2 regions of the Corynebacterium sp. c24Ua_83 genome follow, and region 1 is predicted to be linked to the other one. Evidence: predicted binding sites of a transcription regulator. Region 1 holds the regulator's gene; the other holds the start of a gene.
What was found. The regulator LexA, encoded in region 1, represses DNA repair genes until DNA is damaged. The targets are predictions, from matches to a motif close to CGAACANNTGTTCG.
Positions count from the first base shown of each region.

Region 2: QKE30_RS06385 (HNH endonuclease signature motif containing protein) is a predicted target of LexA. The motif match lies at 1,953-1,966, and genes of this name have one in related genera.

Region 1 is NZ_JASBOI010000001.1:135,020-146,529, reverse strand. It holds gene hrpA (ATP-dependent RNA helicase HrpA) at 1-1,401, shown strand, start outside; gene nrdR (transcriptional regulator NrdR) at 1,415-1,906, opposite strand; gene QKE30_RS00665 (hypothetical protein) at 1,997-2,380, opposite strand; gene lexA (transcriptional repressor LexA) at 2,714-3,514, shown strand; gene QKE30_RS00655 (DeoR/GlpR family DNA-binding transcription regulator) at 3,575-4,372, shown strand; gene hflX (GTPase HflX) at 4,387-5,841, opposite strand; gene QKE30_RS00645 (hypothetical protein) at 5,910-6,689, shown strand; gene dapF (diaminopimelate epimerase) at 6,686-7,552, opposite strand; gene miaA (tRNA (adenosine(37)-N6)-dimethylallyltransferase MiaA) at 7,587-8,519, opposite strand; gene QKE30_RS00630 (DUF349 domain-containing protein) at 8,657-10,000, shown strand; gene QKE30_RS00625 (hypothetical protein) at 9,997-10,728, opposite strand; gene miaB (tRNA (N6-isopentenyl adenosine(37)-C2)-methylthiotransferase MiaB) at 10,721-11,510, opposite strand, start outside.
Region 2 is NZ_JASBOI010000007.1:30,525-42,034, reverse strand. It holds gene QKE30_RS06390 (hypothetical protein) at 1-414, shown strand, start outside; gene QKE30_RS06385 (HNH endonuclease signature motif containing protein) at 459-1,712, opposite strand; gene grpE (nucleotide exchange factor GrpE) at 2,101-2,727, opposite strand; gene dnaK (molecular chaperone DnaK) at 2,727-4,592, opposite strand; gene QKE30_RS06370 (alpha/beta hydrolase) at 4,816-5,769, shown strand; gene QKE30_RS06365 ((Fe-S)-binding protein) at 5,933-9,475, shown strand; gene QKE30_RS06360 (hypothetical protein) at 9,796-10,614, shown strand; gene QKE30_RS06355 (pyridoxal phosphate-dependent aminotransferase) at 10,708-11,510, shown strand, end outside.

The DNA of each region.
Region 1 (11,510 bases):
CCTGGCGACCCGGACGACGGCATGACAATGCGCGTGCCGATACCCCTGCTGGCGAACGTCTCCGAACCGGAAACTCGCTGGTTGGTGGCCGGTATGCGGGAGGAGCTGGCGATCGCCCTTATCCGTTCCCTGCCCAAGCCTTTGCGCACGAGTGTGGTGCCCGCCAGCAACTTCGCCGCTGCTGCTCTGCGTCGGATGGTTCCCTTTGACGGGGAGTTTGGGTTTGCGCTGGCCGAGGCGCTGCGCGAGCTCGGCGGCCAGGGGATCTCTGCACAGGACTTCGACTGGTCTCGGGTTCCCGGGCACTTACGCATGCAGTTTGCCGCCATCGACCGCCGTGGCAATGTGATCGAGAAATCGCGCGACCTGCAGTACTTGCAGAACAAGCTGGCCGGGCAGGTCACGTCCGCGATTGCGCAGGCCGCCGCGCGTTCCAAGACCGCTGCCCCGAGCGATGCGGCGCAGCATACGCCGTCGCGCCGGAAGGGGTCGAAGAAGCAGGCCGGAACGTCCACCGGCGTGCTGGCCACTGCAGATGAGTGGACCGTGGATGGCATCGGCGTGCTGCCGGAGACGGTGGAAACGGTGGTGGATGGCCAGACCCTCAACACCTACCCTGCGATCGTCATCTCTAAGCGCGGCGCAGAGGGAGCAGCCAAGGACCGGGTGACCTTGAAGGCCTTCCCCACCAAGCAGGCGGCGGACGGCCAGCAGTTTACGACGGTGCTGAACATGATGGTTGCGGCCTGCACTGTGTCGCCGAAGCAGATGATCAAGGGGCTGCCGCTGCGCCAGCGGGTGGCCATGGAGAATACTCCCGGGGGCGTGGACGGCCTTGTGAACGACGTTGTGGCGCTGGCATGCCGCGACATGCTGATGAAGCTGGGGCCGGTGATCCGCGATCCGGAGAAGTGCGAGGAGGTAGTTGGGACCGCACGATCCCAGGGGCCGGGCCGGGTGCGGCAGTATGTCGTTGCCCTGGCTCCTGCGGTGCTGGCGGTAGCCGATATGTCAGCGGAGCTTAAGGGCTGGTCGGGCGAGGCTATCGACGATATGCGCGCACAACTCGACTTCTTCTTGGGCAAGCACGCTATCGCTCGTAATGGCATTGAGCACATGCGCCATGTTCCGCGTTATGTGGAGGCGATGCGTGCACGCCTGGAGCTGATGAAGACGGATCCGGACAAGGAGGAGGATCTGGACGATGAGGTCCAGGAGGCCTTCGAGTTATTAGAAAAGACCAAGAAGCGCCTACCTACTGCGCGGGCTGCCTCGCCGCAGATTAAGGAGGTGCGCTGGATGATCGAGGAGCTCCGGGTCAGCCTCTTCGCCCAGAACCTCGGCACGGCTCATTCGGTTTCCCTGCAGCGAATCCGGAAGAAGCTGGAGAAGATTCGCTAGGTTATCCTCGCCGCTAGTTTTCTTCGTCGGTGGGTTCCAGTTGAGGCTCAGCTAGGGCGTGGCGGTGCGCCCGCAGGGATTCGATCTCCTGCTCGAAGTCTTCGGCGCAGTTGAAGGACTTATACACCGAGGCAAAGCGCAGATATGCAACCTCGTCTAGGGTGCGCAACGGGTCGAGGATCGCCAAGCCGATCTGGTTAGCGGGGACTTGTGACCCATGTGCCACGCGCACTGCCTGCTCCACCTCGTGTGCAAGGCGCTTCAAAGCGTCATCAGAGACGTCTCGCCCTTGGCATGCCCGCCGAACGCCCTTGATGACCTTTTCCCTGCTGAACTCCTCGGTCACCCCGTTTCGCTTGACCACCAACAGGACGGATCTTTCGATGGTCGTGAAACGCGTCTGACACTCGCTGCACTCACGGCGGCGGCGAATGGATACGCCCATTTCGATAGAGCGCGAGTCGACTACGCGGGAGGATTCAGAACTGCAAGAGGGGCACAACACGCCACCCAGCTTAGTCCTTCACCTCAACGGGACAGAAGATACAGAAGCTACAGACGCGACAGACTTGTTCGCCACCTAGATGGATCCTCCTTAAGGGATCAGCATGGGCGCGAGGCCAACTAGTGCGGACATTGCCCCCAAGGACACCATGGTCGCACCCGGAGAGTGAACCACGCGATCCACACGCGCCCGAATCGCCTCGATACGGTTCGGCTGTACTTCGAACACCCTTTCGTTAGCGCCCGAAATCCGCGCAGCCCTCTCCCTGGATATCGAACGGGCTACCGGCGCCGTAGAGTAGCCGTAGGTGTTCGATTTGCGCCCCTCACTCACCTGATCCCAATCCGGCTTAAGCACCCGCGGCTGGCGCAGCGGGGCTACCCGATCGTGGCGCGTCACCCGGGCGCGCGTGGCAGAAGAACGGAAGGTCGCAGACTGGCGAGACGTTGCAGGGCGTACGATCGAGGTGGTCATCTACTTACTCCTTGGTGTATTGGCGGCATATCAGCAGCGCATCGGCGCCACCTTCGAGGCGGTGCACAAGACTTGCTTCGCTGCGATTCACAGTAAACCATCCGCGCCAGACATGTTGTGGATACTTAATAGAACACTAGATCACGTGTTCTAATTCCGGTTGCACTCAGAAATTTAGCACGCCCGTTCGAACGTGTCTAGCGGAATCTAAACTTTTTCGAACACACACACTAGAAATTCTCCTTTTATCGGGTAAAGTCGATTGAGACAGCTGAAGCGAACAGCTACTGCCGAGTACCGAATCCACACCGAATACCGAGCGAGGTAGATCCCGTGAGCACCGACGATTCCACCGATAGCCCCACACCGCGCCCGCGGCTTGGCCGCCCGCCGAAGTCGGAAGCCGACAAGCGTGCGGAGAAGCAGGCCCAGAAGGATGGCCAGAAGCCTGCCTTGAGCACCCGCCAGCGCCGCATTCTGGAGGTCATTAAGGATTCGACGGTCATCCGTGGCTATCCACCGAGCATCCGCGAGATTGCGGACGCAGTGGGGCTGCACTCCACATCTTCGGTTTCCTACCACCTCACCCAACTCGAGAAGCGCGGCTACCTTCGCCGTGATGGCAAGCGCCCCCGCGCCGTCGACGTGCGGGCATTCGACGGTGGCCAGCTGGGCAACGAGGGCACGAAGAACAACACCAGCAAGCCCAAGGCCAACGCTTCGGCTCCGGAGCCGGCCGCCGACGGCGAGATCATGCCGGAGGCAACTTACGTTCCGGTCGTCGGCCAGATCGCTGCCGGCGCCCCGATCCTCGCAGAGCAGAACGTTGAGGCTCACTTCCCCCTCCCCCAGGAGCTCGTGGGGAATGGCGAGCTATTCCTGCTTCAGGTCGTGGGCGAATCGATGCACGACGCGGGCATTTTCAACGGTGACTGGGTTGTCGTCCGCTCGCAGTCCGTCGCCGAGTTCGGCGACTTCGTGGCGGCAATGATCGACGGGGAGGCAACGGTCAAGGAGTTCCAAAAGGATTCCGACGGCCTGTGGCTGATCCCCCACAATCCGCTGTTCGAACCCATTCCCGCCGAGGAAGCGACGATCCTGGGCAAGGTCGCCGCGGTCCTGCGCAAGATCTAGGTTCCCCCCATTGGTTCTGACGCCGCCGTTTCCAGCCCGCAAGCAACTAAAATGACGCTTATGGAATCAGCAGAACGGCGCCGTCAGATACTCTCCCTCACCGCCATTCACGGCAGGGTAACTGTGAATGAATTGGCGGAGAAGTTCGGCGTCACCGCAGAAACAATTCGCCGAGACCTAGCGGTCCTCGACGACGGCGGCGAGCTCTTCCGCGTCCACGGCGGCGCCGTGCCCGTACAAAACTTCCGTACGGACTTCACCACGCTCGCCACCAGGTCGAAGGCCGCCCTCGGGGCCAAGCGCGCAATCGCCCGGGCAGCGGTGCAGCTGCTGCCACCCTCTGGAACCGTGTTCATCGACGCAGGCACCACCACGGGCGTATTCGCCGAAGCAATCGCGGAAGCCAACGCAACGAACGACCCGAAGCTCATGGCGCCGAAGCTGAACATCGTCACGAACTCGCTGTTCATCGCCACTACCCTGGCGGAATCCTCGCGCTGCGATGTGCAGCTGATCGGCGGGCACGTCCGGGCGGCCTCCCAGGCCGTCGTCGGCGACCTAGCCACCCGCGCCCTCGGTGTACTACATGCGGACGTGTCCTTTATCGGCACCAACGCGCTCACCATCGACCACGGCCTATCCACCCCAGATGCTCAAGAGGGGGCAATCAAGCGCGCCATGGTCGCCAACTCCGATTCGGTAGTCGCCCTGTGCGATTCCACCAAGTTCGGCCTCGATTACCTCGTCAGTTTCGCCAGCATCGATGACATCGCCGCCATCGTCACCGACCGCGGCGCCCCCGAGCTGTACGTCAACGAACTAAGAAGCTTAGGCATCGACGTCACCTTTGCCGACTAGCTCCGCCCGACTAGCTACTCAGTGACGACAAATTCCTCCAGCTCGGCGGCGACCACCTTCGGCAGCCGGACGTCCAGCTTGGTTCCGGCCGCGTCGTAATCCTCCGCAATCACCGTTCCCAGCTCGTGGACCTTGGCCACCACATCGCCACGGTCAAATGGAACGTGCAGGGTCACGTGAGAATCCAGCGAGTTGAGGAACAACTCCAGCTGGGCCTCCAATTCCGGAATGCCCTCCCCTGTCTTCGCGGACACATACACGGCATCCGGAATGCGGTGCCGCAGCTCCGCCAGCACCAGCGGGTCGGCTGCGTCGATCTTGTTGATGACCAAGATCTCCGGCGGCGCCTCCTGCCCGGATTCCTCCACGATCCCACCGATCACGGTGTTCACTGCCTTGATCTGCTCCAGCGGGAACGGGTCGGAGCCATCCACAACGTGCAGCACCACATCGGCGGCCAGGACTTCCTCCAGAGTGGAACGGAACGCCTCCACCAGCTGCGTGGGCAGGTGACGGACGAAGCCCACCGTGTCGCTGAACACCACTGTGCGACCGTCCGCCAGGCTCGCGCGGCGCGTCGTCGGATCCAGGGTGGCGAACAGGGCATCCTCAACCAACACACCCGCACCCGTCAGTGCGTTAATCAGGGAGGACTTGCCCGCGTTCGTGTATCCCGCAATCGCGATCTGAGGGATGGCCGAGGCGTCACGCCGCTCTCGCTTGACCTCGCGAGAGGTCTTCATCGCCGCAATCTCCTTGCGTAGCTTCGCCATGTCGGAACGCAGGCGGCGGCGATCCGCCTCGATCTTCGTCTCACCCGGACCGCGCAGGCCCACGCCACCGTTGGACCCCGCGCGACCGCCCGCCTGCCGGGACAGCGCGCTACCCCAACCGCGCACGCGGGTGATGAGGTACTCCATCTGCGCCAGCGAGACTTGCGCCTTGCCCTCCTTGGACTTCGCATGCTGGGCGAAAATATCCAGAATCAGCATGGTTCGGTCGATCACCTTGACGTCCAGTGCCTTCTCGAGCGCGATCATCTGGCCCGGGCTCAGCTCACCGTCGCAGACCACCGTATCGGCGCCGGTTTCCTGCACCACGGACTTCAGCTCCTCGACCTTGCCGCGGCCGATGTAGGTTCCGGAGTCGGGCTTGTCGCGCCGCTGGTAGAGCATCTCCGCCACCTCGGAGCCTGCGGTTTCGGCTAGGGCTCGCAGTTCCTCCAGGCTCGCCTCCACCTGCGCGATCGTCCCGGTGGTCCACACGCCGACCAGCACGACCTTCTCCAGCCTCAGCTTGCGGTACTCAACGTCGTAGCCGTCGGACTGTTCGTCTGTGTAGGTATTTACTCCGCGGGATAGCCGTCGGAGGCTCGAGCGCTCCTCCAGATCGAGCTCGCCGACCGTGGGCGCCGCGTGCGAATCATAAAGGTGTGTAGTGTGTTCGGTTTTATCCATCTTTTCCGTCATTACGCTCTATTTTTACCTGTCAGGGGCGGTAAATAGGAAATTTGGTGCGGCGGACTAGAGTGGTGGGCATGATTCCTGAACTCCGCAGCATTGGTATGGATTTCCCCAAGTGGCAGCAGGCCCTCGAGGCCGCATATGGCTCCGGCAACCTGGGCGTGTCGGGTGAGGTTCGCGGCGGCCAGGTTCTGCAGTTCGACGACCCCTCGGGCGCCCGCATGGTCGTGCTTGCCGTCGAGCCCTTCGGCTCCTTCGCCAGCTACACCGGCGGAGTGCCCGCCACGGCGCACCTGTCGATGCTGAACGACATCATCGGCGTGCTCGACGTTGTGGACGATAGCCCCATGCTGCAGATCTCCGGTCAGCAGGCCCCGACGATCGCTTCCCTCACCGCCACCATCGCTCAAGGCCCTTTGCTTGTGGACGCCCCCTCGTTGGAGTACCACCAGTTCCACATTGGGGCTCTGGCCAATTCCGTGCGCGTGTACGGGGACTCGACTGAGTTCGCCAAGGACGGCGGCCTGAAGGTCGGCGTGGTGGATTCGAGTGGTTTGCGGGACATCAACTCCCCGTCTGCTGCCCCGCATGCCACGGCGGAGATCGCGGTGGAGGCCACTGACTGGTCCCGCAAGGTCAACGCTCTGACGGGGCAGAAGTTCTGGACTGCCACCGTGACCTCCCCCTTCGAGTTCACGGTGGTGCTACCCGAGGATGCGGTCGACGAGGAGCTCGCACAGTCCGATGCCCCGTTGATCGTGGCCGGTACCGTGCAGTTCACCGCCAGCACCGTGGATGCCGCTGGCTGCGGCGGCGCCTGCGGCTCCGGTAGCTGCGGCTGCGGGGGCCACTAGAGGACTGTTTGGCCCCAGGCCACAATCGCCGAGGGCCCGCGGAGTACCGAGCCATCCTCGGAGACCTCCACCTCCACGGTGCCCCCTGGAACGTGCACGGTGACGGTGCCTGTTGCCAGTTCGGCGTCAGCAAGGGCAGAAACAGCGGCGGCGACAGTGCCGGTGCCACAGGAGCGAGTCTCCCCCACCCCGCGCTCATGGACGCGCATGTGCACCGCGCCCGCATCGTCCAGGGGCGTGAGTACCTCGAGGTTGACCCCCGCCGGGAAGAACTCCGGGTCGAACTGCACCTGCTGGTCGATCGGCAGCTCCTGCAGTTCCTGCGCCGTGAGGTTCGGCACCACCGCGGCTAGGTGCGGGTTGCCCATATCCACGCCGAGGCCGGCGACCTTCATGTCTCCCACCTGTGCGGTGGACACGCCCAGCACTTCCGGGGCGCCCATCTCCACGCTCACGATCGCGTGCTCCTGGTTCTCCCCACTCAGCTCGTGAACCTCCACCAGCTTGCGGCCCGCCCGGGTGCCGATACCGAACTGTTCACCGACGGTGATCTTCCCTTGTCGGCACAGCACATGGGCGAAGGCACGTACCCCGTTGCCGCACATTTCTGCCAGGGAGCCGTCGGCGTTGCGGTAGTCCATGAACCATTCGTCACCGCGCACGCCCGCGGGCAGTTCGGCCAGCACGCCCGCACCCACCAGCGCGTCGCCGGTGGCAATGCGAATCACGCCGTCGCCGCCGATCCCGGCCCGGCGGTCAGCAAGGTGCCGCACGCGCTCCTCGGTGAGCTTTATCTGGGTCGCCTCGTCCATCAGGACAACGAAGTCGTTCTCCGTGCCGTGGGCCTTGATGAATTCGATCATGCGGAACACTTCCCTTGCTTAATAATGGCCTTGCTTACTGCTGGCTGCCAATCCCTAGCGCTTCCGTGGCCGCGCGGACCGGGTCGGGCGAGTTGGCGTCAATCCAAATAATGCGCTTATCCCTGCGGAACCAGGAACGCTGCCGTCGAGCATAGCGACGGGTGCCGGTTATCGTGCGGTCCACGGCTTCCTCAAAAGTGAGCTCGCCCGCGAAATAGTCCAGCACCTGCGCGTATCCGATGGCCTGACCGGCGGTGGACTCGCGGACCAACCCATCGGCAACCAGGGCACGTACTTCATCCACCAGACCCTGGTCGAACATCTGGCGCACGCGCAACTCGATGCGGGGGTTCAGCCACTCGGCAGGCGCGTTCAGCCCCAACAGGCGCATGTTCCAGCGGGGCGTGGAATTCTTCGGCGGCTGTGAGGCCGCGAAAGGCTTGCCGGTCAACTCGATGACTTCGAGGGCGCGGACGGTGCGGCGCGGATCGTTGTCCTCGATAATGCGCGCGGCCTCGGGGTCGATCGTCGCCAGGTGCTGGTGCATGGCGGCCACCCCACGGACGTCGAGCTCGCGCTGCCACTTCTCGCGCACCATCGGATCCGTGGGAGGAAAGTCCCACTCGTCCACCAGCGCCTGGATGTACATCATGGAGCCGCCGACGATGATGGGCGTCTTGCCCCTGGAAAAAATTTTTTCCACCGTCTCGATCGCCCCCGCGCGGTACTCTGCGACGCTTGCGGGCTTGGTCACCGGCCAAATATCCAGCTGGTGGTGCGGGATCCCCTGTCGCTCTGACGGCGGAACCTTGGCCGTTCCGATATCCATGCCGCTGTACAGCTGCATGGAATCGATGTTCACCACCTCCCCGTCCAGCCGCTTGGCCAGCTCCAGGGAGATCGCCGTCTTGCCAGAGGCGGTGGGGCCAACGACTGCGATCGGGCGGATCTCAGTGGAAGAACTCATAGAAACCCAGTCTAGCGGTGCGGCTGGTGTAATAATTACTTCATTGCCCTATACGAAGCTGAGAGGCTAAGAGGCTACAAGGCTAGAAAGCGTATAAGGCGATTGGCATGTTTTGGTTTTAGGTAGGAGTACCCGCAATGACTGATCCCACGAATCCTCGTCCGGTCCCGAAGCCCGGCCCAAAGCCGGGGCCCAAGCCAGGCGCCAAGCCTGGGCTGAAGGGAGTGCAGACCGGGGGTGTCAGCATCCCCAAGAACGACCCCGCGAAGTTCGGCCGCGTGGATGCGGACGGCGTGGCATGGCTGAAGACCGCCGACGGCGAGCGCCAGATCGGCGAGTTCAAGGCCGGTACTCCCGAAGAAGGGCTGAAGCACTTCGGCGCCCGCTACGACGACCTCAGCACCGAGGTGCAGATGCTCGAGGCGCGTCTGCAAAGCCACCCGGAACAAGCCCAGACTATCCGCCACGACGCGAAGATTCTGCAGGATTCCCTTCCCACCGCAGCCGTCATCGGCGACATTGCCGCGCTGGATGCCCGCCTAGAAAAAGTTTCCCAGCGCACCCAGACCGCCGAGAAGCAGGTCGCGGAGGCGAAGCAGGAGCGCCGCGATTCCGCATTGGCGCAGAAGGAAGAGCTGCTGGGAGAGGTCGAGGACATCGCCGCAGCCGACCCGTCCACCGTGAACTGGAAGCGCTCCGGCGAGCGCATCCGCGCGATCGTAGAGCAGTGGCGCAGCATCAAGGGCGTGGAGCGCTCCACCGACGACGAGCTGTGGAAGCGTTTCTCTAAGGCTCGCTCCGAGTTCAACCGCAAGCGTCAGGCGCACTTCGACGAGCTGGACCGCAACCGCGAGCGGGCGCGGCTAAAGAAGGAAGATCTGATCGAACAGGCCGAGGCGCTGCAGGATTCCACTGACTGGGGGCCAACCAGCGCCAAGTACCGTGACCTGATGAGCCAGTGGAAGGCCGCAGGCCGCGCCCCGCGCAACGTGGACGACCAACTGTGGGGGCGATTCCGCAAGGCACAAGACGTGTTCTTCGCCGCCCGCAAGGCGGATTCCGCCGAGCGCGACAAGGAGTTCGAGGCCAACGCGGAAGCCAAGCAGGCCCTCATCGACGAGTACTCCCCGAAGGTTGATCCGCAGGCGCACGGAGTGGACAAGGCCCGCAAGGTTCTGCACGAGCTGCAGGAAAAGTGGGAACAGATCGGCTTCGTACCGCGCGGCCGCGTGCGTGAATTCGAGGACAAGATCAAGGCCATTGAGGCCCGTGTGGAGGAGGCTGCGGATGCCGAGTGGCGCCGCACCGACCCGGAGGCCCAGGCGCGCGTGGCCCAGTTCCAGGCAAAGGTGGACCAGTTCAACCGCGAGGCCGAGGCCGCGGAGAAGGCCGGTAAGTCCGCGAAGGCGGAGAAGCTACGCGGCCAGGCCGCGCAGTGGCAGGAGTGGGCAAACGCCGCCGCTGCCGCCGTGGAGGGCTAGTCCTCCTCGCTCTCCTGCTGGGGCTCGCTCTCCTTCTTTTCGAGCTCGGCCTTGCGCTCGCGGCGGGCCTTCGCCCGGGCGCGGCGGTCATCGACGATCTCCGCATCCTCGCGGTCCTCGATGCCCGTGCGCAGCCGCTGCTGTGCCAGGCGGGATTCTTCGTCGCGGTGGGCCTCCTCGCGGCGCGCTGCAGCTAGCGCCCGCTGCAGGGGATTCTTTTGAAATACAACCGCAGACAGTGCGTAGAAAAGCACCGTTAGACCCACCAGGCTGAACAGCAGCGGGATGGCCGGGCCGTCGCCCGACTCCGTCGGCGGCTGGGTCTGGCGCACCCAAATCGCAAACACGTTGTACCACCAGGCCACACCTGCAAAGGCCCAGTTCACCCACGCCACGATCCACGATTTCGAAACCAGGGTTCCGATGGTCAAAAGGATCGCGATAAGGCGCAGCCAGGAGAAAATCATTTCCGGCTTAGCCGTCGCGCCGTCCTGCGCCACCTGGGTGTTAAACAGCACGTCGTAGCCGCGCACGTCGCCCGCGTGCGGCAGGAAGATGATAACGAGGGGAACCAGGAAGCCGAAGACGATCAGCGGCACGTAGCGGCCCAGCACCACGCGCCCGGCTATCTTGCGCTCGGCACCGCTGAGGTCGCCTCGGTACTGCGCCAGCGCGTCATCTCCGGCTTCCTGTTCGGAGCTCTTGGCGCTCTTGCTCTCACTACTCACAGCCGCATCCTCCCGTGCTGCATCCGCCCGCCGCCGTCGGCTCGGGCTTCTTTATGCTCGGCATTCCTAGTCCGACGCCCACAGGCGCCGTAGTCGGAGTCTCTCCCAACTCTGTCATGTCCCCCGCCCGGGTGCGCGTGTGGCTCGCGACTCCGCCGTCGGCGATGAGGAAGTGCGGCGCGGCGTCAGTAATAACAACCTCCACAACGTCACCTGCCCGGATGTCGCCTTCGGGCGTGAAGTGCACGAGGCGGCCGTCGCGGGAACGCCCGGAGCGGCGGTGGGTGCGGTCGTTCTTACGCCCGTCGGCCTGCACCAGCAGTTCCTGCGTGGTGCCGATGAGCTTGCGGTTTTCCTCTTCGCTGATGCGCTCCTGCAGTGCGAGGAGGCGCTCGTAGCGGTCCTGCACGACGGCCTTCGGCACCTGGTTTTCCATCTCCGCGGCCGGAGTGCCGGGTCGCGGAGAATATTGGAAGGTGAAGGCGCTGGCGAAGCGGGCCTTCTCCACTACGTCCATGGTCGCCTGGAAGTCCTCCTCAGTTTCACCGGGGAAACCGACGATGATGTCGGTGGTGATCGCCGCGTGCGGGATGCGCTCGCGCACCTTGTCGAGGATCGCCAGGAACTTCTTGGAGCGGTAGGAGCGCTTCATGTCCTTCAGTACCTTGTCCGACCCGGACTGCAGCGGCATGTGCAGCTGCGGGCACACGGCGGGGGTCTCCGCCATCGCGTCGATCACGTCATCGGTGAACTCGGCCGGGTGTGGGCTGGTGAAGCGGAGG
Region 2 (11,510 bases), on a different contig from region 1:
GTGCAGCCTGTTCGAGCGAGCGAAGACCGCCCCAACGAGCGCTTCTGGGCGATCGAAAGCGGCTCTTACTATGCGGGATCAGTACCCCTGCTCATGAACGAGATCCTCGAGCGCTACCTGCCGCAGATCGATCCCAGCGAAGGACTTGTTTTTTCCACGCCGCATCGCCACATCACCCTGGTTCGAGAGATGAGCGAAGGCACCGACATGCTGGGCTCCGTCAAGATGATGGCGGCCGTGACCGCCCAGGAGTTCTCGCGGCAGGCGGGCGCGCTGAGCCCACGCCTGATGTTTTCGCACATGGCTGAGATCACCACGTTCACCGACATCAAGGCGAAAGGTGACGGCAGGGCGGAGATCGACATCCAGCCCCCGGCGTACCTCATGGAGAGGATCAACCAGGGCAAGCGCTAGGGCGGCGGCGCTAGAACGCTGTCGCTAGAACGGCGGTTGCGCTCCTAGAACGGCGGCTCGTCCTCCAGGTTGCGCTTCTGCTTCCGCTGGTTGTGCTCCACCACCTTCCGCGCTCGCTTCACTGCTCGGTGCCGGAAGGTGATTCTTCCCAGCGGGCCGTTTGGCGTGGTGATCACCGTGTGGCCGTCTCCGAAGCTAGTCCAGGTTTCCTCCCCGTCGGGGTTGATGGTCACGTCCCAGGCTCCCGTCGTTTTCGCATTGTGGTGTTTGGCGCAGAGGCAGTGGAGGTTTGAGGTGTCGGTTGGTCCGCCGTTCGGGGCGCCATGCACGAAGCGTTTGACGTGGTCTAGCTGGCATTTGTGCGCTGGGGTGTCGCAGCCCGGGAAGCGGCAGGTCCCATCCCGACCCTCCACGCTCGCGCGAATGAGGGGCGTCGGGGTATAGCCGGCGGTAGCGGCCTTCCCCGGGGCCTGCAGGTGGGTTATCCGCTCCATCCACTCCTTCGTGGCCAGCGGGTTGAGCCAGCTGCCGGCGGCCCAGATCTGCGCCTCCGGAGCATCCACCTGGCGGTACAGGTTGAGGTTCACCTCCGCAGTCACACTCCCCCGCACCAGACTCAAAAGCGCCCGCACCCTGGAACAATTCTGCTTGTTCCTCACGCTGTCGAGCGCCTGGATCAGCTCCAGCGCCTCCAGCTTCGGAAGGGTCAGGTAGAACTCGGTGTAGTCGGCCGACCGGTCGTCGATAGCTAGCCGCGTTGCGGCGCCGAGGACGGCCAGGTCTTCGGTACTGACGCCCTCTACGTCTGAACCCGTGCCGTCTGCGCCATCTGTACCGTCTGCCCCGGCTGCGCCATCCGTACCTTCGCCCGCTGGAGAGGTTAGTTCGGCGGGATCGATCGGGCAGGCCAAAGGCTCGTGATCCATGACGATCTTCTTCAGGCGTTGGCGGATCGTACTCTGCCCCAATATCGCCTGGTTAGGCCGAGTGGGTGAAAGTGCAGTGTAGACATCGGCTTCTACAGCGGAGATGTGGGCGTCACTAACAGCAACAAGGCTATGAGCGACGATCCGCCACAGCTCGATAGAGTAAGCCCCGGTTTCCGCCAGCTCCACCAGCGATGGGAAGCGGCGGAAGGTGGTTCCGACGTCGACGAGCTGGACCACTCGGAACTCCGGGAGACCCAGGCGCGCGCCCAGGCGGGTGGTCACGTCAGTGATGCATTCGTCGTCGTGCGGCGTGCACGCCAAGGCGAGGCGCGCGTGGTTGCGGTTGATGTCGCAGATCGCTGCGCTCATCGGGTCGGTGGGGTCGGTAACTTTCCAGAACGGCCCCTGTGGTTGGCCTTGTGGTTGGTTATGCGGTGGGTCTTGCGGTGGGTCTTGTGGTGGCCTGTCGGGTGGTGCGGGCTGGTCAAACATCATTCCCCTTCAATGATGGAAGTCCCCAGTGTGTCGTGGCTCGTGTGCCGTGGTTTTCCGTACGCGATTAGCATAGAAAACGCCCCGGACAACCCCTCCAAGAAAAACTCAATTAATCGAACACTTGTTCTAGTTTTTAGCTCCTACCTGCCCCTTCACAGATACCTCCCACAAATACACCCCACCACACAAAAAAGAGAGCCCCACAGCAAAAGCCGTGAAGCTCTCTGGATCTCACGCCACCCCTGGCGCTAACCCCTAATAACTACTGCGGATCGCCGATGATGACCATCGCGTTGCGCAGCACGCGGTCGCCCAGGCGATAGCCGCGGCGGAGGATGGTGGCCAGCACCTTGTCGTCGCCACTGCTCGTGTCCTGCACGGCCTCGTGGCAATTCGGGTCGAACTCGTCGCCTTCCTCGCCAAACTTCTCCACCTTCATGGATGCCATCACAGACTGCAGCTTGTCCGACATGGATTTCAGCGGCCCGGTAAGGTCGCCGTGCTGTTCTGCCATTTCCAGGTCGTCCAGGATCGGCAGCAGCTCGGCGGCCACCTCGGCCTTCGCGCCGGTGATCACGCTCGCGCGGTCACGCTCCACGCGGCGGCGGTAGTTGGTGTACTCCGCCGTCACGCGCTGCAGGTCCTCGGTGCGTTCGGCCAGCTCGGCTTCGATGCTGTTGTCTACCTCGGCCGTCACCTCGGCAGCTTCGGCCTCGTCGATATTGACGCCCTCAGCATCAGCAGCAGCGGCTTCAGCATCGGCCAGACCCTCGTCCACACCCTGCGCCTCCGCGGCTTCCGCAGCGGCAGCTTCGGCACTTTCGGCCGAGGTTGCCTCCGGGTCGGTGTTCTCCGGGGCGCCCGGGTCCTGATTCAGATCTTCAGCCATTACTTCTTATCATCCTCTGCGGAAGTGTCCTCGTCGACAACCTCGGCGTCCACAACGTTCGGGTCATCGTTTGCGGCGGAGCCTGCGTCCGCACCAGCACCAGCACCTTCAGCACCAGCGGCTGCCTCAGCCTCGTAGATGGCCTTGCCCATCTCCTGGGACTCGGCGTTCAGCTTCTCCACTGCATCCTTGATGGCCTCGATGTCGTCACCCTTCAGGGCCTCGTCAACAGCCTTGGCTGCTTCCTCGACCTTGTTCTGGGTGTCCTCGTTGACCTTTTCCTTGTTGTCCTCGACGAACTTGCGGGTCTGGTATGCCATGGACTCTGCGGAGTTGCGGACTTCCTGCTCCTCGCGGCGCTTCTTGTCCTCCTCCGCGTGGGTCTCGGCATCCTTGACCATGCGGTCGATCTCCTCCTGGGACAGGCCGGAGCCTTCCTGGATCTTGATCGTGTTCTCCTTGCCGGTCGCCTTGTCCTTTGCGGAGACGGAGACGATGCCGTTGGCGTCAATATCGAAGGTGACCTCGATCTGCGGAACGCCGCGCGGTGCCGGAGCGATGCCCGCCAGCTCGAAGGAGCCGAGCAGCTTGTTGTGCGCAGCCATCTCGCGTTCGCCCTGGAAGACCTGGATCTGCACGCTGGGCTGGCTGTCCTCAGCGGTGGTGAAGGTCTCGGAACGCTTGGTCGGGATGGTGGTGTTGCGCTCGATCAGCTTGGTCATCACGCCACCCTTTGTCTCGATGCCCAGGGACAGCGGGGTGACGTCCAGCAGCAGCACGTCCTTAACTTCGCCGCGCAGCACGCCGGCCTGCAGGGCAGCACCCACGGCCACAACCTCGTCCGGGTTTACACCCTTGTTGGGCTCCTTGCCGTTGGTCAGCTCGGTGACCAGCTCGGAGACGGCAACCATGCGGGTGGAGCCACCGACCAGCACGACGTGGTCGATCTCGTCCACGCTAATTTCCGCGTCCTTCAGCACTGCCTGGAACGGGGTCTTGGTGCGGTCCAGCAGATCCTGGGTGATCTTCTGGAACTCGGTGCGGGTCAGGGTCTCGTCCAGGAACAGCGGGTTCTTGTCCTCGTCCACCGTGATGTACGGCAGGTTGATGGAGGCCTGCTGGGAGCTGGACAGCTCGATCTTGGCCTTCTCCGCTGCCTCGCGCAGGCGCTGCAGGGCCATCTTGTCCTTGGTCAGGTCCACGCCGTGGCTTGCCTTGAACTTGTCGGCCAGCCAGTCGACGATGCGCTGATCCCAGTCGTCGCCGCCCAGCTCGTTGTCGCCGGCGGTTGCGCGAACCTCAACCACACCGTCGCCGATCTCCAGCAGGGAGACGTCGAAGGTACCGCCACCCAGGTCGAATACCAGGATGGTCTGCTCCTTGTCGCCCTTCTCCAGGCCGTAGGCCAGGGCGGCTGCGGTCGGCTCGTTGACGATGCGCAGGACGTTCAGGCCGGCGATCTGGCCGGCATCCTTGGTTGCCTGGCGCTGTGCGTCGTTGAAGTAGGCGGGGACGGTAATGACTGCGTCGGTTACGTCCTCACCCAGGTAGCTCTCCGCGTCCCTCTTCAGCTTCTGCAGGGTACGGGCGGAGATCTCCGGGGCGGTGTACTCCTTGTCGTCGATGGAGACCTTCCAGTCCGTGCCCATGTGGCGCTTGACGGAGCGGATGGTGCGATCCACGTTGGCTACCGCCTGGTTCTTAGCGGACTGGCCAACCAGCACCTCGCCGTTCTTGGCGAAAGCCACGATGGACGGGGTGGTACGGGATCCCTCGGAGTTGGCGATAACCTTTGCCTCGCCGCCTTCCAGTACAGACACCACAGAGTTGGTGGTGCCCAAGTCAATTCCTACTGCGCGTCCCATATCAGTTCCTCCTATTACTTCTGGGGCGAATAAAATCTATCGAGCCTTAGTCGAACGGACTCAACTTCACCCGTCTCTGCCAACCAGTATCCGCGTTTTTCGCGTCTAGTCAAGCTGACTTGAGCTTGTCTCGCTCAACTTACTCACACCCCTTCCAACTCATCCCTGCTCAAAGTTGTTCCCACTCGGCTCAACTTTTTTTAAAAAAGCTAGAATTGTGCCCATGTCTTTCCTCAAACGCCTGGTTGGCCGTTCTTCCGGAACGGGTAATGACGCCACCTCCTCCACCCCTCCCGCCCCAGCCGAACCGCCGCATTCCCTGCGCCAACACTTTGCCGTCAGCGAACGCACAGAGGGCGATTCCGGCGAATTCACCGTCTACTCGGTAGCACCCATGGAGTTTGGAGGCGCGGGCGACACGGGAGATTACGACCCGCACACCGCAGCGATTAAGGAGCTCTCCCCCGCGCAAGCGGCAACAAAGTCCGTGCTGTACGTACTGCCCGGCGGGTTCGTGAACCCGATCAAGCAACGCAACTGGGACTTCGTCGCCCAGCTGGCGGACGCGGGCGTGCGGGTGGACATCCCCCTCTACGGACTACTGCCCGAACACAACCACGCGGAGGCACTGCCGCTAATCCGCCGCTGCTACGAGCAACTGGTGACGGAACATGGTGCCAAAAGCATCACCATTATTGGGGATTCAGCGGGCGGCGGGCTGGCATTGTCCGCCCTCGCTACTACCCCCGAGCACACCCAACAACTAGAGCCACCGGCGCGCCTCATCTTGAATGCCCCGTGGCTGGACATGGACCTCGCCAACCCGCGCATCCCCGAGTTTGAGCCGAAAGATGCAATCCTCAACCCCGTGCAGCTGCGCCGCCAGGGCGCGCTGTGGGCGGGCGAGATCCCCACGGAGGATCCGCGGGTGAGCCCGCTGCACCTCACCGCCAACCAGCTCCGGGCAGCTTTCGGAGGTTCCGAAATCGCGCTCTACTGCGGCGACCGCGATATTTCACTGCCGGACATGGAGGAGTGGGCGTCAACAATAAAGGAACAAGGACTCACCGCTACCATCAACGTCGCGCGTGGCGAGCAACACATGTACCACCTCGGCAACACCCGCACGGGCAAGGCGGCGAGGCGCGAGCAGATCGGGATCGCCAGCCGCATTTAAGCAACACGAATGTTGCCTATTTCGGCAGGTCAACGCTAGGTCCACCCCAGGTTCGCGCCAGATCCGCCCGGAATTAGAAAAGTTCAAATAAAGCCCCACTCCCTGATAATCTGCCCCAGTAAGTAATTACTTCATACATAACTGGACTTGCGAGGAGCTTCACATGTACCTGCTGGCAGCAGGGCAGGCGACGTCATCCGATATCCCCTGGGGCATAACCGTCCCACTGGGCATAATTGGCGCACTGCTATCCCTCCCCGCCTGGGTGTTCTTCATCCGCGGCGCGGCGCAGATCTTTACCACGATCCGACTGGGCCAACCGGCACTGAAGAGGACAGATAACCCCGCCGGCCGACTGATGAACCTGATCAAGGAGATCATCGGTCACACCAAGATGGCCAAGAAGCCGGGCGTGGCAATCGCCCACTGGCTCGTCATGGTCGGCTTCCTGCTGGGAGCCATGGTGTGGTTCGAGGCCTACATTCAGATCTTCAACCCTGAAGGCGGCTGGCCCATCATCGGTGACTGGGCCGTGTACCACTTCGTGGACGAGCTGCTGGGCCTGGGCACCGTCATCGGTATTATCACGCTGATCATCATTCGCCAGAAGATCGGCGACAAGGACAAGAAGGCCCGCTTCTACGGCTCCAACTCCGGCGCGGCTTACTTCGTTGAGGCCGTCGTGCTGATCGAGGGCCTGGGCATGATGTTCGTGAAGGCATCCAAGATCGCCACTTTCGCCAGCTACGAGGGCGGCCATGCGGCCACCGACTTCTTCACCATGCAGCTGGCCAAGATCCTGCCGGAATCCCCGCTGCTGGTCTCCATCTTCGCGCTGATCAAGCTGCTGTCCGGCATGATCTGGCTGTTCATCGTCGGCATGAACATCAAGTGGGGCGTTGCCTGGCACCGCTTCATGGCGTTCTTCAACATCTTCCTGAAGCGCAACGCCGACGGCCGCAACGCACTGGGCGCAGCGAAGCCGCTGACCTCCGGTGGCCGCATGCTGACCATGGAAAACGCAGACCCGGAGGAAGACTCGATCGGCGTTGGCAAGATCGACGACTTCACCTGGAAGGGCTGGATGGACTTCACCTCGTGTACCGAGTGTGGCCGCTGCCAGGAGCAGTGCCCTGCTTGGAACACCGCGAAGCCGCTGAGCCCGAAGCTGCTGATCACCAACCTGCGCGACCACGCCATCGAGTCCGCACCGTACCTGAAGGCCGCCCGTAGGGACGAGGCTCACGCAGGTGGCATGTTCTCCGGCGAAGGCGCCACCGACACTGCCGTTCTGGACGATCCATCTGTTGACGCCCACGCGGACATGCCGTTGCTGCAGTTGGTTGCTGCGGGCGAGATGGGTGTTATCGACCCCGACGTGCTGTGGTCCTGCACCAACTGTGGTGCTTGTGTGGAACAGTGCCCGGTGGACATCGAGCACATCGACCACATTGTCGACATGCGCCGCTACCAGGTGCTGGTTGAGTCGGACTTCCCGACCGAGCTGGGTGGCCTGTTCAAGAACCTGGAGACCAAGGGCAACCCGTGGGGCCAAAACAACAACAAGCGCTCCGATTGGATCCAGAAGGCCAAGGAAGACGGCATCGAGGTGCCAGTCTTCGGCGAGGACATCGAGAACTTCGACGACACCGAGTACCTGTTCTGGGTCGGCTGTGCGGGCGTGTACGACGACAACGCTGTGAAGACCACCCGTGCTGTCGCTGACCTGCTGTACACCGCCGGCGTGAAGTTCGCCGTGCTGGGCGAGGGCGAGGGCTGCACTGGCGATTCCGCCCGCCGCGCCGGTAACGAGTTCCTCTTCCAGATGCTGGCAGAGCAGAATATCGAGATCCTGGACAACGCCTTCGAGGGTGTGCCGCCGAAGCAGCGCAAGATTGTTGTGACCTGTGCACACTGCTTCAACACCCTGCGCAACGAGTACCCAGATCTGGGCGGTAACTACCAGGTCGTCCACCACACTCAGCTGCTGAACAAGCTGATCCGCGAGGGTCGCCTGGAGCCAGTATCTGCACCGCAGAACGGCCGTCAGGTCACCTACCACGATCCGTGCTTCCTGGGTCGTCACAACAAGGTTTTCGAGGCCCCGCGTGAGCTGATCGGCGCTTCCGGCGCCAACCTGGTGGAGATGGAACGCAACCGCGATACCGGCTTCTGCTGTGGTGCTGGTGGTGCTCGCATGTGGATGGAAGAGCACCTGGGCGAGCGCATCAACCTGAACCGTACGGACGAGGCTCTGGCCACCGGCTCAGACGCCATCGCCATCGGCTGCCCGTTCTGTAAGACGATGATGACCGACGGTGTGAACAACCGTCAGTCCGAGATCGAGAACAAGGCAGACCGTACCCAGGTTCTGGATATCGCCCAGATGTTCCGCGAGTCCGTCCTGGTGGACGGCGAGCTGCCGGCACCGAAGTCTCCGGAGTTCCTGGTTGCGCCTGAGCGCGGCTGGGTAGACGAGGAGAAGCTGGCCCGCGAGGAAGCCGAGCGCAAGGCCGAGGAAGAAGCCAAGAAGAAGGCTGCCGAGGAAAAGAAGCGCAAGGCTGAAGAAGCCAAGAAGAAGAAGGAAGCTGCTGCCGCCGCTGGTGGCGCGGCTGCTGCTGGCGGCGCTGCCGCTGCGGGTGCTGCTGCGGGTGCTGCTGCGGCTGCCCCGAGTGCGCCAAGCGCTCCGGGTGCTCCGTCGGCACCTTCCGCACCGTCGGCACCTTCCGCTCCGTCCGCCCCGTCTGCACCTTCTGCTGGCGCGCCTGCCGCCCCGGGCGCTCCTGCAGCTCCGGGTGCACCGGCTGCACCAAAGTCTGACGACTCTCAGGAAGCACCGAAGGCTGGCGGCGCCCCGGCAGCTCCTGGTGCTCCGGCCGCTCCGGGTGCTCCTGCTGCCCCGGGCGCTCCGGCTGCTCCGTCGGCACCTTCCGCTGGCGCCCCGGCAGCTCCGGGCGCACCTGCTGCCCCGGGCGCTCCGGCAGCGCCTGCTGCTCCGGCTGCCGAGTCCAACAAGTCTGCAGAGGCTCCGAAGGCTGAGCAAGCAGCTCCGGCAACCCCGGCTGCACAGCCGGCTCAGGATGGTGGCCCGATCAAGCTGAACGCCACCGCTCCGGGCGCACCGGGTGCCCCGGGTGCTCCTGCAGCTCCGGCTGCCGCCGCTGGTGCAGGCGCCGCCGCAGCGGGCGCAGGCGCTGCTGCTGCCGCTGCTTCCGATGACTCGGACAAGGCAGAGGCACAGGAAGCCGCACCGACCGAGGCTGCAACCGAGTCCGCTGAAGCTGAGGCCCCGCAGGCAGCACCGGCCGCTCCTGCTCCGTCTGCACCGGCGGAGCAAGCAGCTCCGGCTGCTCAGCCCGCACAGGATGGCGGTCCGATCAAGCTGACAGCCACTACTCCGGGCGCACCGGGTGCCCCGGCTCCTGCAGCTCCGGCAGCTCCGGCAGCTCCGGCGGAGGATCAGCAGGCTGAGACTCCGGCCGAGACACCCGCTGAGGAAGAGGCTCCCGCCGAGGAGCCGCAGACCGAAGCCGAGGAGACTAAGGCCGAGCAGGCTGACACCGAGCAGGCCGAGGAAACTCCGGCAGAAGACACTCCGGCTCAGCCAGCACAACCGGCACAGCCGGCCAACGATGGCGGTCCGATCAAGCTGACCAACATCGTCCCCGGCGCTCCGGGTGCTCCCGGCGCACCAGGTGCACAGTAAAAGCGACTAGCTCGCACGCTGAATAGCGGCGGCGGATCCAGCAACACGCTGGATCTGCCGCCGCTATTGCTTTCGCCACCAGCGCGATGTCCCAAATCTTCCATTTTCGACGTTTTTCACTGAAATGACGGAACCGTCAAAGCTCTTTGACCTGCACACATGGAATAGTTATAAAAACAGCGTGGAAGATTTGAGACATCCGCCCTCCGGCCAATCCCGGGGCTGGGAATGTACCCAAGGCGCACAATATTCTAGAATGAAATCTCATAGAAAGAGCCCGCGCGCACAAGCCTCACGCCCACAGATAGAGGTAGGTTTCCATGACTGACGCTGATTCGAACGACAAGAACAACCCCCTCAACTCGGGGAAGCCCGTCAGCGACGCCGAAGAAACCTCCGTGATGAAGGCTGTCAGCGACTCTGACCTAAACGCTGGTGGCGCGGCTGCTGGCAAAACCTCGGGCACGGCCGCTAACCCCAATACCCCGGAAGCCCAGGAGAACCCCACCAACTCGGAAACCCAGGCAAACCCCGATACCTCAGCCGATAATTCGGCCAACCCTGGAGAAGACGAACAAGAGGAAGAAGAAAAGCCAAAGTCCGGCCTCCGGAAATTCTTCGGGATCATGCCTTTCTGGGCTTGGGTGCTCACCCTGGGCCTGATCGCCACCATCATCGTCGCCGTCGGCGCCTTCACCACCATGCGCTCCACGGAAACCGGCGCCCCCGGAAGCTCTAGCAACACTGAGCAGCTGAATCCCTCGTACCCCAAGCCCACCACCACCGGAAAGTACGATGACGACGAAACGCCGCCAACCCCGGACGCGGGTCCCGGCTACGGAGGCGGCAACCAGAACTACTACGCACCCCAAGAGCCCGTGCAGACGGAGGAAGAAGCCTCCACCGAATCCGAGTCCGAATCCGAGCCCTCTAGCAGCACGAAGCCCTCTCGCTCGCCACGCGATAACGAGCCCCGCCCTAGCCAGCCCAACCGAGGCACCCCTCGCCCCGGCGGCATCGGCGGAGATGCCGGCGGCAACCCCTCCCCCGGCACCGGCAACAACGGCAATGGCCCTGGCAACGGTGCTGGCAATGGCGCCACGGAGCCCGAGGACAACCCCGCCCCGGGCAACAACTAGCCCACCCGACAGCCACACCTCGACCGGTCGAACCGCGAGGGGGCGTCGTTAAAAAACTATAAAAATAGCAGCCACAATGGCACAATGGGGAGAATGAGTACCCCCAAACGCCCAAGCGAACTGCGCACGCTGGATCAATCGACGAAGCTGCAAAACGTCCTCTACGAAATTCGCGGCCCGGTGAACACCGAGGCGGAGCGGATGGAGGCCGACGGGCACCGCATCCTGAAGCTCAACACGGGCAACCCCGCGGTGTTCGGCTTCGAGGCGCCGGATGTGATCATGCGGGACATGATCACCGCGCTGCCGACGGCGCAGGGCTACTCCACGTCGAAGGGCATCATCAGCGCCCGCCGCGCGATCGTCTCCCGCTACGAGGTCATCCCCGGCTTCCCCCAGTTCGACGTCGAGGATGTCTACCTGGGCAACGGTGTATCCGAGCTGATCACCATGACGATGCAGGCGCTGCTCAACGACGGTGACGAGGTGCTGATCCCCTCCCCGGACTACCCACTGTGGACCGCCTCCACGTCGCTATCCGGTGGCCGCCCCGTGCACTACCTGTGCGACGAGGAGAACGACTGGATGCCCTCCATCGAGGACATCAAGGCGAAGGTCACGGAGCGCACGAAGGCCATTGTGGTCATTAACCCGAATAACCCGACGGGCGCGGTGTACTCCCGCGAGATCCTGCAGCAGATCGTGGACGTGGCGCGCGAGCACTCGCTGCTGATCCTGGCCGACGAGATCTACGACAAGATCCTGTACGACGGCGCCCAGCACATCAACATTGCTTCCCTGTGCCCGGACCTGCTGTGCATCACCTATAACGGCCTGTCGAAGGCGTACCGCGTGGCGGGTTACCGTTCCGGCTGGATGGTGGTTACCGGCCCGAA